Regions from separate parts of the Neobacillus sp. SAB-20_R2A genome, predicted to be linked through region 2. Evidence: predicted binding sites of a transcription regulator. Region 2 holds the regulator's gene; each other region holds the start of a gene.
The links. Region 2 encodes Rex, which represses fermentation and respiration genes when NADH is low (regulators of the CRP and FNR family bind a similar motif). Its sites were predicted from a motif close to TTGTGAAATATTTCACAA; they were not measured.
Positions count from the first base shown of each region.

Region 1: a site for Rex is predicted at 1,754-1,771, ahead of V5M37_RS07815 (TIGR04053 family radical SAM/SPASM domain-containing protein). Genes of this name have one in related genera too.
Region 3: a site for Rex is predicted at 2,804-2,821, ahead of V5M37_RS04860 (DoxX family membrane protein). Genes of this name have one in related genera too.

Region 1 covers NZ_CP145895.1:1,569,984-1,574,742, forward strand. Annotated here, with positions in the region: gene V5M37_RS07800 (Cof-type HAD-IIB family hydrolase) at 47-859, opposite strand; gene V5M37_RS07805 (metal-sulfur cluster assembly factor) at 1,027-1,335, shown strand; gene V5M37_RS07810 (DsrE family protein) at 1,351-1,689, shown strand; gene V5M37_RS07815 (TIGR04053 family radical SAM/SPASM domain-containing protein) at 1,854-2,978, shown strand; gene V5M37_RS07820 (Crp/Fnr family transcriptional regulator) at 3,020-3,718, opposite strand; gene moaA (GTP 3',8-cyclase MoaA) at 3,942-4,759, shown strand, end outside.
Region 2 covers NZ_CP145895.1:251,938-256,696, forward strand. Annotated here, with positions in the region: gene V5M37_RS01395 (ABC-F family ATP-binding cassette domain-containing protein) at 1-1,070, opposite strand, end outside; gene moaC (cyclic pyranopterin monophosphate synthase MoaC) at 1,234-1,722, shown strand; gene V5M37_RS01405 (redox-sensing transcriptional repressor Rex) at 1,755-2,408, shown strand; gene V5M37_RS01410 (DUF4395 domain-containing protein) at 2,561-2,986, shown strand; gene V5M37_RS01415 (acyl-CoA dehydrogenase family protein) at 3,112-4,728, shown strand; gene V5M37_RS01420 (YdiK family protein) at 4,758-4,759, opposite strand, start outside.
Region 3 covers NZ_CP145895.1:973,318-978,076, forward strand. Annotated here, with positions in the region: gene V5M37_RS04840 (DUF2269 family protein) at 1-273, shown strand, start outside; gene V5M37_RS04845 (hypothetical protein) at 410-631, shown strand; gene V5M37_RS04850 (DoxX family protein) at 685-1,194, opposite strand; gene V5M37_RS04855 (DoxX family protein) at 1,450-1,959, opposite strand; gene V5M37_RS04860 (DoxX family membrane protein) at 2,209-2,718, opposite strand; gene V5M37_RS04865 (MBL fold metallo-hydrolase) at 2,961-3,680, shown strand; gene V5M37_RS04870 (WHG domain-containing protein) at 3,682-4,257, shown strand; gene V5M37_RS04875 (exonuclease domain-containing protein) at 4,323-4,759, shown strand, end outside.

The DNA.
Region 1 (4,759 bases), 1.3 Mb from region 2:
CAACATTAAGGGGTTCATATAGGTAAACAATGGTGAATAGGTGTAATTATTTTAACCGTAACAAATCCGTCAAATATTCTGCGACTCCATCTTCCTCATTGGTAAGAGTAACATCATTGGCGATATTTTTTACTTGGTCAATGCCATTTCCCATTGCAATTCCATAACCGGCGTATTCAAGCATTTCCAAGTCATTATCTTCATCGCCAAAGGCAATCACTCTTTGCTTGGAGATACCATAATAATCTGCCGCTTTTTTTAACCCTACTGCCTTATTTAAGCCGGACTTAATGATTTCGATAACATGCCATGGGGCAGCCCAGCTGCGGTGATCGATGACTTCGGCATGTGCATCAGATAGATGGTCGCGGATCTTCTTTAATTGGTCTTCCTCTGTATGAATGAGCAGGCTAGTTGGTGAATCCTTCAAATAATTACTTAAATCGCCCGTAGTAATATTGGGATGGCCAAAATTAAAAATTTCAATCAGCTTTTGGTCATGATAATGAAAATAGACATCATCCATTACTTCAGCGATGATATTATGAAAATGAAAGCTGCGGCACGCCTCGACAATATCTTTTGCAACATGGATATCAAGCGGCTCATGGAAAAAGCCCCATTTCGGGTTCCGGGGATGATGCATGAAAGCCCCATTGAAATTAACGATCGGGGTATCTAAATCCAACTCTCGATAATACATTTCGCTGGAACGATATGGCCTCCCAGTGGCGATCATCACGATATGGCCATCTTCTCTTGCTTTTTTTAAAACTTTCTTCGTTTTTTCCGAAATCGTTTTATCATCTTTTAATAAAGTTCCGTCTAAGTCCAATGCGATTAAATGTCTTTCTGTCATTTGAAACCTCTCTTTGGCAGTATTTGTTTCTATTATCAATATGTTATCAATTTATATTTAAACTGTAAAAAAATTCACTTCAAATGTTTCTGAAACGCGCTATACTGGTTTTCGAAATACCTTTTGTTATAATGGTTACAATAAAACTGAACAGGAGTGAAGATAAAATGAATGAAGATTTAAAAGAAAATATAATGGGCGCCCTTGAGCTTGTTATTGACCCTGAGCTTGGCGTCGATATCGTCAATTTAGGTTTAATATATAATACTGAAATGGACGACGAGGGAAAACTGACGGTTACAATGACATTAACAGCAATGGGCTGCCCACTAGCCGGAACAATTGTTGATCAGGTGAAAAGAGCATTGTCTGATATTCCGGAAGTCAAGGATGTCGATGTCAATATCGTCTGGAATCCTCCTTGGAATAAGGACATGATGTCCCGTTATGCAAAAATTGCACTGGGAATTCGTTAAGGGACCATCCGCAGGATGAAAAATAAAGTCATTTTAGTTAGTTCAAATCAGTTGGGCAAAGGCGACCAGGTTTTAGGAGAGAATGTTTTAGAGACTTTCTTTACTGTTTTAAAACAAAGAGAGGAACTCCCAGCAGCTGTTTTTTGCATGAACAGTGGGGTATTCACGTTGACTGAGGATTCCTTTGTATCCGTTCATTTAAAAGAGTTGGAGGATAAGGGTGTTAACATTTTTGCGTGTAAAACCTGTGCCGACCACTACGGTGTTAGTGAAAAATTGACAGTTGGCAAAATAAGCGGAATGGCTGACTTTGTTGAGCTTGCCTCCAAATACGAAGTTTTAACCATCTCATAAAACAGCAGAGCTTTTCGCTCTGCTGTTTTTTTCATTCACAAATCGTCCATATAATGAAAAAGGTTTGTGAGGAAGTTCACTTTTTTCAAACATAAACACCATTATAATACGAAGTAATAGGGCTATTTAGTTTGAACTAGCCGTTTTATAGGAGGTGTTTCAAGATGGATTTTAGCCGAGACTTTAATAAAGATCCGTTTATTGTGATATGGGAATTAACTCGAGCTTGTCAATTAAAATGTTTGCACTGCCGCGCAGATGCCCAGTATACGAGGGACCCTCGAGAACTTACGCTTGAAGAAGGCAAGCATTTGATTGATCAGATATATGAAATGAATAATCCGCTTCTTGTATTTACCGGCGGAGATCCGCTTATGAGAGAGGATATTTTTGAAATTACCAAATACGCAGTCTCAAAAGGGGTACGTGTTTCGATGACACCAAGCGCTACTCCTAACGTAACAATTGATGCGATGCGTAAGGCTAAAGAAGTCGGACTTTCTCGTTGGGCGTTCAGCCTTGATGGTCCTACTGCTGAGATTCATGACCATTTTCGCGGGACAGCGGGCTCTTTTGACTTAACAATGGAACGAATTAAATATTTACATGAACTAGAAATGCCGATTCAGATTAATACCGTAGTATCCAGATATAATTATGAACATCTTGATGAAATGGCGAAATTGGTTGAAGAATTAAAATGTGTTCTGTGGAGTGTCTTTTTCCTTGTTCCGACCGGAAGGGGACAGGCATCTGATATGATATCGCCTGTGGAGCATGAAAAGGTGCTAAGATGGCTCTATGATCTAAGCAAGCGGGTTCCTTTTGATATTAAAACCACGGAGGCGATGCATTACCGCCGTGTGGTAATCCAGCAAAAAATGCGTGAAGCCAAAGAAAAGACAGAGGAAATCAGCTATTTATCTGCGTTGACAGAAAAAGGCTTAACGGGCTCAATTGATGGTCTGGGCCGTGCACCAAAGGGTGTAAACGACGGCAATGGTTTTGTGTTTATATCCCATATTGGGGATGTCTATCCGAGCGGCCTGCTTCCGGTTAAGGCCGGAAATATTAGGGAAACCCCTCTGGCGGAAATTTACCGCGAGTCGCCAATCTTTAAGGCACTTAGAAACCCAGATGGATTTAAAGGGAAATGCGGTGTCTGCGAATTCCGACATGTTTGCGGCGGCTCAAGATCAAGGGCATACGCCATGACTGGGGATTATTTAGAAAGTGAACCATTCTGTGTTTATATTCCTAAGGCTTTAAGAGAAAAACAGACACAATAAATTTATAGAGGCAATCGATTTTCGATTGCCTCTCTCAATAACTATTCAATGCTGCAATAAACAGTGGAACAATTTTCACAGCCAATTTCATCTTTTAAGTATTGCAAATCCAGGACGGTAATTTTACCTCGTTTAATGGAAATGATGTTATCACGCTTCAGTTCACTTAAGATACGGTTTGTACTTTCCCGTGAAGTGCCGCAGAAATTTGCCAGCTCTTGATTGGTCAACGGCAGGTCGATTAATATTCCATCACTTTTTGGTACCCCATAGCTATTGGTCATCCGGATTAAGGTTGAAAATAAGGCGCCGCGCTTTCCGTTTAGGACAAGATCGCGGAATTTTGTCTGCGTTTTGCGGAAGTGATCGCTCATCCACTTCATAAATTCAAAGGCTAGCTTACTGTTTTGGAAAATTTCACTTTCAAGTACTTCTTTTTTTATTGCCGCGATTTCACCTTCTTCAAGAACCTTGGCACTTAATAAATATTTTGGACTATCAGTGAAAAGGGTTAATTCTCCGCAAATATCGTTTTCTCCGCAAATTCTTAATGACAGCTCCCGCCCGTCTGCTGTAATTTTGCTGATTTGAATTTTACCGGAAATGATGACATATAATTCATCAGCGAGCATCCCTTCCTGAAATAGAAATCTTCCCCGTTCGCTTTTAAACTTCCGATCAGCAAATTTAAGCAGTTCTTTTATTTCAATTGAATGAGTTGGTTTCATTGTCGTAATCATTTTTCTCCACCCCTATACTATATTTCTATATAAATAACTTGGATTCGTTAGTAACATTTTATATCAAGATTAGCCACGTAGAAGTAGTAAACAATGACAATATAGTGAAAACTGGACAATTTTTTTCAGGGAAATATGGATAGTGAAGAAAGTAACAGTATTTTTTAAATTCATCTGTTACAATGGTATAAAATGAGCTTCTTTATTTATTGGAGTTGATTAAATGGAAAAAACAATCATTACAGATAAATTTAATAGACCATTAAGGGATTTAAGAATTTCCGTTATTGATAGATGTAATTTTCGTTGTCAATACTGTATGCCAGCCGATCAATTTGGGCCGGATTTTGAATTTCTGCCAAGGAGTGCCCTCCTGACCTATGAGGAAATTGAACGGTTAGGAAAAATCTTCGTGCAGTTAGGCGTGAAAAAGATCCGCTTGACAGGCGGTGAGCCGCTGTTAAGAAGGGATTTACCGATTCTCATTGAAAAGCTAGCCGCCATTGAAGGCCTTAGTGATATTGGCTTAACAACAAATGGCGTTCTTCTTCCTAAATTGGCTGCGAAATTGAAGGAAGCAGGCTTGAAGCGAGTGAATATCAGCCTGGATAGTCTTGAAGATGAATTATTTGGCAAAATTAATGGCAGGGGAATTGGGACCGGTCCTGTTCTAGAAGGAATTCAAGCCGCTAAAGATGCAGGATTAGGCGTTAAATTAAATATGGTTGTCAAAAAGGGTTTAAACGACCAAGACATTATTCCAATGGCTAAATTCTGTAAAGAAAAAGGGCTGGAGCTCCGGTATATTGAATATATGGATGTTGGCTCCACCAATGGCTGGAAAATGGATGATGTTGTGACGAAAAAGGAAATTTACGAAATGCTAAAGGCGGAATTTGAATTGGAACCAGTTGACCCTGCTTACTTTGGTGAAGTTGCTAAGCATTATCGCTATAAAGGTACCGATGTCAATGTTGGTTTTATTACCTCCGTCTCGGAATCGTTCTGTTCCAGCTGTACCCGTGCACGTCTTTCTGCGAA
Region 2 (4,759 bases):
ATGCTGTCGCCTTTATACACACGAAAGGAAATATCCTCGGAAACCTTCTCTCCATCATAGCCGACAGCAAGAGAATCAACAGTCAGTACATCATTGCCGCTTTGCCGCTCAATTTCAAATGAGAAGGAAGCGGATTTTTCATCCCCTGATGGGCGGTCCATGACTTCCATCTTTTCAAGCTTCTTCCGACGGCTTTGCGCTCTCTTAGTAGTAGTGGCCCGTGCGATGTTGCGCTGGATGAAATCCTTTAACGCGGCAATTTCCTCCTGCTGCTTTTCATAAAGCTTCATGTCGCGTTCATAATTGGCAGCTTTCTGCTCAAGATAAGTGCTATAATTACCGGTGAATCGCTGAATCAGGCGGCGTGATAGTTCATACACCTCTGTAACCACTTTATCCAAAAAATAGCGGTCATGCGAAACAATTAAAATTGCGCCATCATAGCCCTGCAGATATTGCTCCAGCCAGGAAAGGGTTTCGATATCCAAATGGTTGGTTGGCTCGTCCAAAATTAAAATATCAGGTCTTGTCAGCAATAGTTTGCCTAGCGCAAGACGCGTTTTTTGTCCGCCGCTTAGACTTGAAATCATTAACGTAGTATCGGAAAAATTTAACCCATGCAATACAGAGCGGATATCGGCTTCATACTGATAGCCGCCTTGCTCTTTAAACTTTATTTGCAATTCATCATATTCCTTTAATACCCGCTCGTATTTTCCTGGGTCCCCGAAAACAGCAGGATCGGCCATTTGCTTCTCCAGCTTCCGGAGCGATTTTTCCATCGCCTGCAGGTTCTCAAAAACCGTCAGCATTTCCTCCCAAATGGACAAATTGGACTCCAAACCCGTATTTTGCGCCAAATAACCAACGGTAACATCCTTTGGTTTGATGATTTCCCCGCCGTCATGGCCCATTTCGCCGGCGATGATTTTCAATAACGTTGATTTCCCCGCTCCATTGCGTCCAACAAGGGCAACACGGTCACGGGTTTGTAATTCCAGTTTTATATTCGATAAAATAAGTTCAGCACCATAATATTTTTGTAGTTGGTTAACCTGTAATAAAATCATTTTTTTCACCTCTATTACCTTACGACTAGTTTACCGTATTACCCGAATGTCGGCAATGAAGTGAAGTTTTTAATGGTATTATAAAAAAATATACTGATAGTTCAAAGTTTCACACACATGGACATAAAAATATTGTATTATTTTTTGTAGGAGGATTTTTTTTATGGCTGAATTTACTCATTTTAATGAAGAAGGCCGGGCCAAGATGGTCGATGTCAGCGATAAGCCGGAAACGGCACGTACGGCAATTGCCCAGTCTAGCATAACAGTAAGCACTGAAATTTATGAAAAAATCACAAACCACGAAATGAAAAAGGGCGATGTCTTAGCAGTTGCCCAGATTGCTGCAGTGATGGCAGCGAAAAAGACATGGGATATCATTCCAATGTGCCACCCGATTCCATTAACAGGTATCAATATTAGTTTTTCGTGGGAGCAGGCCGGGCAGGAACAGTATACACTGCATATAACTGCATCAGTTAAAACCAAAGGCAGTACGGGGGTTGAGATGGAAGCGCTAACAGCCGCCTCTGTTTGTGCCCTGACCGTCTATGATATGTGTAAGGCAGTTGATAAAGGGATGGTGATTGGACCAACCTTTCTGGTGGAAAAAACCGGCGGCAAAAACGGTGATTTTAGAAGAGAAATCTAATATATCCATTAAAATTGAAGGGTGGGAGAAATATGTCCAATGAAACGATGAAAATACCACAGGCAACAGCAAAGCGTCTGCCCTTATATTATCGATTTTTACAAAACCTTCATTCTTCTGGCAAGCAGAGGGTGTCATCTGCAGAATTGAGTGAAGCAGTAAAGGTGGACTCGGCCACTATTCGCAGGGATTTCTCTTATTTCGGGGCCCTTGGGAAAAAGGGGTACGGCTATAACGTAACCTATTTGTTATCGTTTTTCCGAAAAACTCTTGATCAAGATGAATTAACAAAGGTAGCGTTAATCGGGGTGGGTAACCTCGGCACAGCCTTTTTACACTACAATTTTTTAAAAAATAATAATACAAAAATCGCTTGCGCCTTCGATGTGGACCCCGGAAAAATTGGCGGTTCGATAGGCGATGTTCCCGTTTATTCGATGGACGATATAGAACAGTATTTGATCGATGAAAATATTTCGGTGGCGATTTTGACGGTGCCTGCTCCGGTTGCTCAGCAAATCACAGATAAACTTGTGAAAACGAACGTAAAAGGGGTTTTAAATTTTACTCCAGCAAGACTGAATGTACCTTCATCGATTCGCGTGCATCATATTGACCTGGCGGTGGAGCTGCAATCACTTGTTTACTTTTTAAAGCATTATCCAAACGACGAAGTAGAAGAATAAATAATCAATGGGCTTCTCGCCAAAATGGTGAGAGGCCCATTTTTCGTTTTGAAACATTTTTCCTAAACAGATCACTATACAAAGGGAGTTGAAGCGGGTAAAATGATTACACAAGTAATTATTGTAATCCAATAGGAAAGGTTGGGATTAAAATGACAGAAACAGTTCGTTCAATCCCACGTCCGCTCGTGAAAATAAACCAGTGGACAATTGTTTTAAGTGTTGTGTTAACATGGTTATCCGGACAGGAATGGTTTTTGTTAGTGCCATTTGTTGCCGGTATGTCTGGTCTTTTATTCGGATTTAATCCGATTATGCAAATAGCAAAACTATTTTTAAGAAAGGACCCAAAGGCTTATATCCCTGAGGATTGGGAGCAGCAGCAATTTAATCAAAAAATTGCCGTATCGTGTTTGGGAATTGGATTTGTAGGATTCCTGCTGGGATGGAATGGTGTTGGCTATGTGGTCACGATTCTTGTCGCGGTGGCTGCCTTTGTGGCCATTCTAGGTTTTTGCATCGGATGCTTTATTCATTTTCAGTGGAACCAATACCGTTATAGAAGGGCGCACCAATAATGAAGAGGTCTGAATTATTCAGCCTCTTTTTTGTTTTTCTGCTTATATTTGACGCTTCCATATCCTTACATTTAAAATTAAATTGAAAATTATGAATTATCATTCATGAGGAGAGTGGCGTTTTTATGAAGCTTGTTTCCCAAGAGACAGAAGCAGGAGGAAAAAATTCTTACAGCTTTGATGAATTTCTCGAAAAACGTGACAACCTTGATTGGTACCGTGATGAACCTTTTTTACAAAAAGCGGTCAAGAAATTTACGGGTTCTCAGCACAGCCAAATCCACGAAAAACTATTATCCTTTTCACGAATAGTATCTGCAAAATGGAACCGGTTAGCCGAAAGAATTGCCAGACCGGAAGTCCGCCCCTATATGCTTCACTTTGATGCTTTTAATCATCGGATTGACCGGATTGTTCGTCCTCAAGAAGTTCATCAATTAGAGAATGAAATTTTCCAAGAAGGTCTTTTTTCCAGTAACATGACACCTTGGGAAAGCTTTGTGAAAAGAATGCTGATCCATCAGCTGGGTGAGGCAGGAGTGACCTGTCCGCTGACATGTACACATGGTTTAGTGGCTTTGCTTGACCAATTTCCGGATGAAGAATATCCAGAACTTCAAGATATATTACATCATACAAAAGAAGGGCTAAACGGCGAATTTGCCATTGGCGCTCAATTTATGACAGAAATCCAGGGTGGTTCTGATTTGCCGGCTAATGTTTTGGAGGCGGTTCCGGAAGGAAAATATTATCGTTTGTATGGGAATAAGTTTTTCTGTTCTGCGGCTCATGCCGATTATTCTGTGGTGACGGCAAAAATATCGGGAACTGACAAAGTTTCGACATTTATCGTACCATCCTGGCTTCCGGGGGATAAGGAGAAGGAGAAACGCAACGGGTACGAGATTAATCGGATCAAATGGAAGCTGGGAACAGCCGAGCTGCCAACTGGGGAGATTCAATATAAGGGGGCGCGTGCCTATCCAATCGGTCCAAAGGATAAGGGGATTGCAGTTGCAGTCGGAATTGTATTGACCTTGTCGAGACTGGAAATTGGGATTGCCTGTGCCGGGTTTATGCTGAGGGCCTCTCGGGAGGCAAACTTGTACAGTGATTTCCGAAGTGTTTTTGGAAAGAAGGTAAAAGACTATCCACTCGCAGCAAGCAAGTTGAAACGAATCCAGCATGCCGCTGAGCGAACGATGGCGGGGGCATTCAAAATCTATAATCTTTTCTTGCAACTGGATAAGCCGCTGAATCCAGGAATTAAATCGGACCATCCAATTGAAGTTAGGAAAAAGTTATTTAATCTGCGTGAACTTGTCTTGCTGCAGAAAATCTGTGCAACGAATGAGGGAGCGGAAATTTTACGGGAGGCTATCTCCGTGTTTGCCGGCCATGGAGTGATGGAGGAATTTTCGTCGCTGCCGCGTATCTTCCGCGATGTGGTCGTAAACGAACAATGGGAGGGTCCGCGTAATCTGCTGTTAACGCAAATTTACCGCGATTTAGGCAGGGTTTCTGATTGGTATTCACCTGCCGAGTTTGTGGCCAGCGTTCTTGAGGGAGCCGCTGCGGAGACAATTAAAAAGTTTTCTGATCAGATTGAAGACCTGCTGGGGCGGCCTGTTTTAGGCGAAGTAAGCGAGGCCTCGATGGAAGCCGCTGCCGAATGGGATTTATTCTGTGATTCATTCTTTAAAATTTATCAGCAGACTGCGCTAAAGGAAATCGAAGATTAATAAGAATGAGGCTGTTTAATGTGACAGCCTC
Region 3 (4,759 bases), 720 kb from region 2:
CTCATGACAATCGCTGCAGGATACGGGTTTTTCGAGTTAACCTGGCTTGGCGTCAAACAAATGATTGCAAGTGTTATGCTGCTATTTTTTATCATATATATTGTACCGAGGATGAATAAATATAAAGTGGCTATGAAGCCGTCGAATGAAGAAGGCGATCTCCTAAGCCCGGAAGGCAGAACGTATCTATTTAAATTTTACACAGGGTTGGATGTTGTCCATGTCGGTGTATTGGTTAATGCGGTTTTGGCACTTTGGAAACCTTTCTTTTAAACCAAATTATTTTTTTAAAATGTGATTTTTTTTACTTTGGTTTCCTTCTGAATTGCTATATAATGGGTATAACAAGTTCACAATTTAGACAAAAATTATTTGAGTATATAGCAAAAACTTTTCGGAGGGATTACTAATGATAAGAGCGGCGGTTGCAGGTGTTGTAGGTTTCATTTTGATTTTTATTGAATCCATGATTGTCATGAAGTTTAAAGGCTATGCTACGATAGAATTCGGCGGCCTTACGCCATTTATTAACGTTTGGGCAATGAATTTCTTTGCTGTTTTTGCTATCCTGACACAGGTTACAAATTGGTACGTTAACAGACAGAGTTTCAAGGAAGATAGCAGCTATTAATCTACAAAAAACAAACACCTCCATCTCAAGGCTGAGATAGAGGTGTTTTTTAGTTATGCAGTATGTTTAACCGGGTTGTTTGTTTTTAAAACTGCTTTACGGAAGAATGGAACAACCCAGCGGTCTAAACCGAAATGTCCTGCGTTGTAGCCTGCAGCTAAGATCATCACGCCAAGGAAAATGTCAGTAGGAATGTGAGATACAGTTCCTGCAAGGAAGAACGCAAAGTTCATGACTAAAGCAAAGAATGCAGCGGCAGTAGTCAAGCAGCCTAACATTAATCCTAAGCCGACTAAAACTTCTCCCCAAGGAACGATAAAGTTAAAGATATCAACGTTAGGAAGGGCAAAGCCTTTTAAGAATTCCACATACCAGCCATAAACAACGGCACCATCAGGACCTTTTACAGGGTTAGCAGTCACTCCTTTTAAAAATCCTGCGGCGTCGAATCCTCCTGTTAACTTATGAAAACCTGCGGTAAACCAAGAATACCCAAGATATAAACGTAAGACAGTTAAAATACCAGCGGCAATTTTGTTTTCTCTTAACCATTTGTTAAGCATTTGAAACAACTCCTTAAAAGGTTTATAAGTTTTAAATAATTTCTTTTCTACACTCTTAATATAGCAAATCAAATTGGAGTTGAGCGCTTTTTGGTGGCTAATTCACATATCGGTCAAAAAGCTTTGAACACTTTGTTACATGACGATATTGGAAATGCTGGAGGCCGAAATTGACTGATCTCAGGCTGAAAAGAATTCGGGCAGAACGAAATAAAATCGCCTCAGTTCGGCTGGAACTGAGGCGATTAATGGTTGTTAAGCGGTTTGTTTAATAGGTTCTTTTCCTTTGATTACTGCTTTACGGAAGAATGGAACAACCCAGCGGTCTAAACCGAAGTGACCGGCGTTGTAGCCTGCAGCTAAGATCATCACGCCAAGGAAAATGTCAGTAGGAATGTGAGATACTGTTCCTGCAAGGAAGAACGCAAAGTTCATCACTAAGGCAAAGAATGCAGCGGCAGTTGTCAAGCAGCCTAACATTAAACCTAAGCCGACTAAAACTTCTCCCCAAGGAACGATAAAGTTAAAGATATCAACGTTAGGAAGGGCAAAGCCTTTCAAGAATTCCACATACCAGCCATAAACAACGGCACCATCCGGGCCTTTTACTGGGTTAGCAGTCACACCTTTCAGAAATCCAGCTGCATCAAAACCTCCAGTTATTTTATGAAAACCTGCAGTGAACCAAGAATATCCGAGATATAAACGTAAGACGGTTAAAATTCCAGCGGCAATTTTATTTTCTCTTAACCATGTTGCAAACATATGAAACATCTCCTTTAAAAAATTTATAAATTTTAAATAATTTCTACACTGTTAATATAGCAAATAAAACTTGAATTGAGCGCTTTGTGGAAGCTAATTCACATATCCGTAAAAAAGCTTTGAACACTTTGTTACATGACCAAATTGGAAATGCTGGAGGCCGAAATCGACTGATCTCAGGCCGGAAGAAGTTTGGGCAGAACAAAATAAAAATCGCCTCAGTTCGGCTGGAACTGAGGCGATTTTTTGTTAAGCGTTTAGTTTAACCGGATCGTTTGCTTTTAAAACAGTTTTACGGAAGAATGGAACAACCCAACGGTCAAGACCAATGCGGCCAGCATTGTAACCTGCAGCTAAGATAATCACGCCAAGGAAAATGTCAGTAGGAATGTGAGATACAGTTCCTGCAAGGAAGAACGCAAAGTTCATCACTAAGGCAAAGAATGCAGCGGCAGTAGTTAAGCAGCCTAACATTAACCCCAAGCCGACTAAAACTTCTCCCCAAGGAACGATAAAGTTAAAGATATCAACGTTAGGAAGGGCAAAGCCTTTTAAGAATTCCACATACCAGCCATAAACAACGGCACCATCCGGGCCTTTTACTGGGTTAGCAGTCACACCTTTCAGAAACCCAGCTGCATCAAAACCTCCAGTTATTTTGTGAAAACCTGCAGTGAACCAAGAATATCCAAGATAGAGACGTAAGACGGTTAATATTCCAGCGGCAATTTTGTTTTCTCTCAACCAACGTGCAAACATTTGAAACATCTCCTTAAAAGGTTTATAAGTTTTAAATAATTTCTACACTGTTAATATATCAAATTTAGTTTGAATTGAGAGTTTTTTGTTCACTAATTCACATATCCGTAAAAAAGCTTTGAACAATTTGTTACATACTGGAAGGGAAAATAATATAGGAAAATTTTTCAATAAACATCTTGATTTAACTAATGTTATTAGTTAAAATAAAACTAATGATATTAGTTAAGGGGTTGGTCATAATGAGAATGATCAAGAAGGGATATTTGTATCAGGTAACGTTAATGGCGAATTTGTTTCCGGTGAATTGCTATTTAGTGGAAGAAGACGACGGTTTAACCCTAATTGATGCGGCCTTAGGGTTTAGTGCAAAGGGAATATTGCAGGCTGCCGAGAGAATTGGAAAACCTATTACAAAGATTGTTTTAACCCATGCCCATGAGGATCATGTGGGAGCTCTGGATTTGTTAAAGGAAAGACTGCCGGACGTCCCTGTTTATATTTCGGTGAGAGATAACCGATTAATGTGCGGTGACCGTTCCCTAGATTCCCATGAAGATCAGACCCCGATTAAAGGCGGTGTGCCGAAGAAATTGAAAACTAGAGCCAGTGTATTATTGAAGGAAGGGGATGAGCTTGGACACTTAAGGGTGGTTGAATCACCGGGCCATACACCTGGGTCGATGTCATTTCTTGATTTGCGGACGAAGGCTTTAGTAGCAGGTGACGCCTTCCAGACAAGAGGAGGCATAGCGGTTGCAGGGGATATAAGACCACTGTTTCCATTTCCCGCGTTCGGTACGTGGAGCAAACAAACCGCTCTGAAAAGTGCTAGAAAACTGGCTGAATTAAACCCAAGTTTACTTGCTGTCGGACACGGGGAAATGGTAGAAAACCCAGTTGCAGTCATGGCGATGGCTATCAATAAATTCGAACAGAAATTAAGAAAAAAGGAGCACTAAAATGGCTAGACCGAAAGTTGGACTTGAATTATCCGCGATACTGGAAGTGGCAGGGGACCTTGCCGACCAATATGGCATGCAGGAGGTTACCTTGGCAAATCTGGCAAAAGAGCTGAACATTCGCCCGCCTTCTCTATATAATCATTTCGATGGACTGCCAGGATTAAGGAAAAAGCTGGCTATCTATGGACTCAACATGTTGTATGATGAATTGGCCCAGGCAGCTATCGGGGTGTCAGGAACCGATGCACTGCTATCGATTAGTAAGGCATATGTAAGCTTTGCCAGGAGACATCCTGGAATCTATGAGGCCACCTTGCTTGCACCGGATCCGGAGGATGTTGATGTCCAGCAGGCGGGGGCAAAAATAGTCGACCTTTCCGTCCGGGTCCTGCAGGCTTTTCACCTCGAAGGTGATCTCGCCATCCATGCTGTAAGGGGACTGCGAAGTGTCCTGCACGGATTCTCGTCCCTAGAGCAAAGAGGTGGATTCAAGATGTCTTTGGATTTGGATGAAAGTCTGGAAATTGTCATAAGAGCGTTTATGGTTGGATTAGAGCAGCGTGGAAATTTTTAAGCTATGGGATGGGTGAAGGGAATCTGGTATAATAAAGGAAATTTTCGATTTAAGGAATGATCACTTTGCAAAGACAGGCGAAATTAGGATTAATGCTGGATGTGGAAACTACGGGGCTGGGACCGACTACTGATGAGGTTATTGAACTGGCCCTGAAGTTATTTTCTTACTGTACGGAAAGCGGTGAAATATTAGAAATTTTGGAGGAAGACTCCTTTTTACGAGAGCCGCTTTCGAGTTCCGCACGCAAAAATTATGATAGGGCTTTTCGCGTTCATGGCATACCATATGATTTGGTTCAGGGCAAAAGCTTTCATGATGTAAAAGTTAAAACCTATTTCCAACGTGCTGATTCTGTTTTTGCCCACAATGCTTCCTTTGACCGCAGTTTCCTTTACCACATGTATCCAGAAGTGAATGACTTGCAGTGGTTTTGCACGATGAGGAATGTGCCTTGGAAACAGTATGGCTTTCCAAATGGCAAGCTGATTACCCTTTTGGA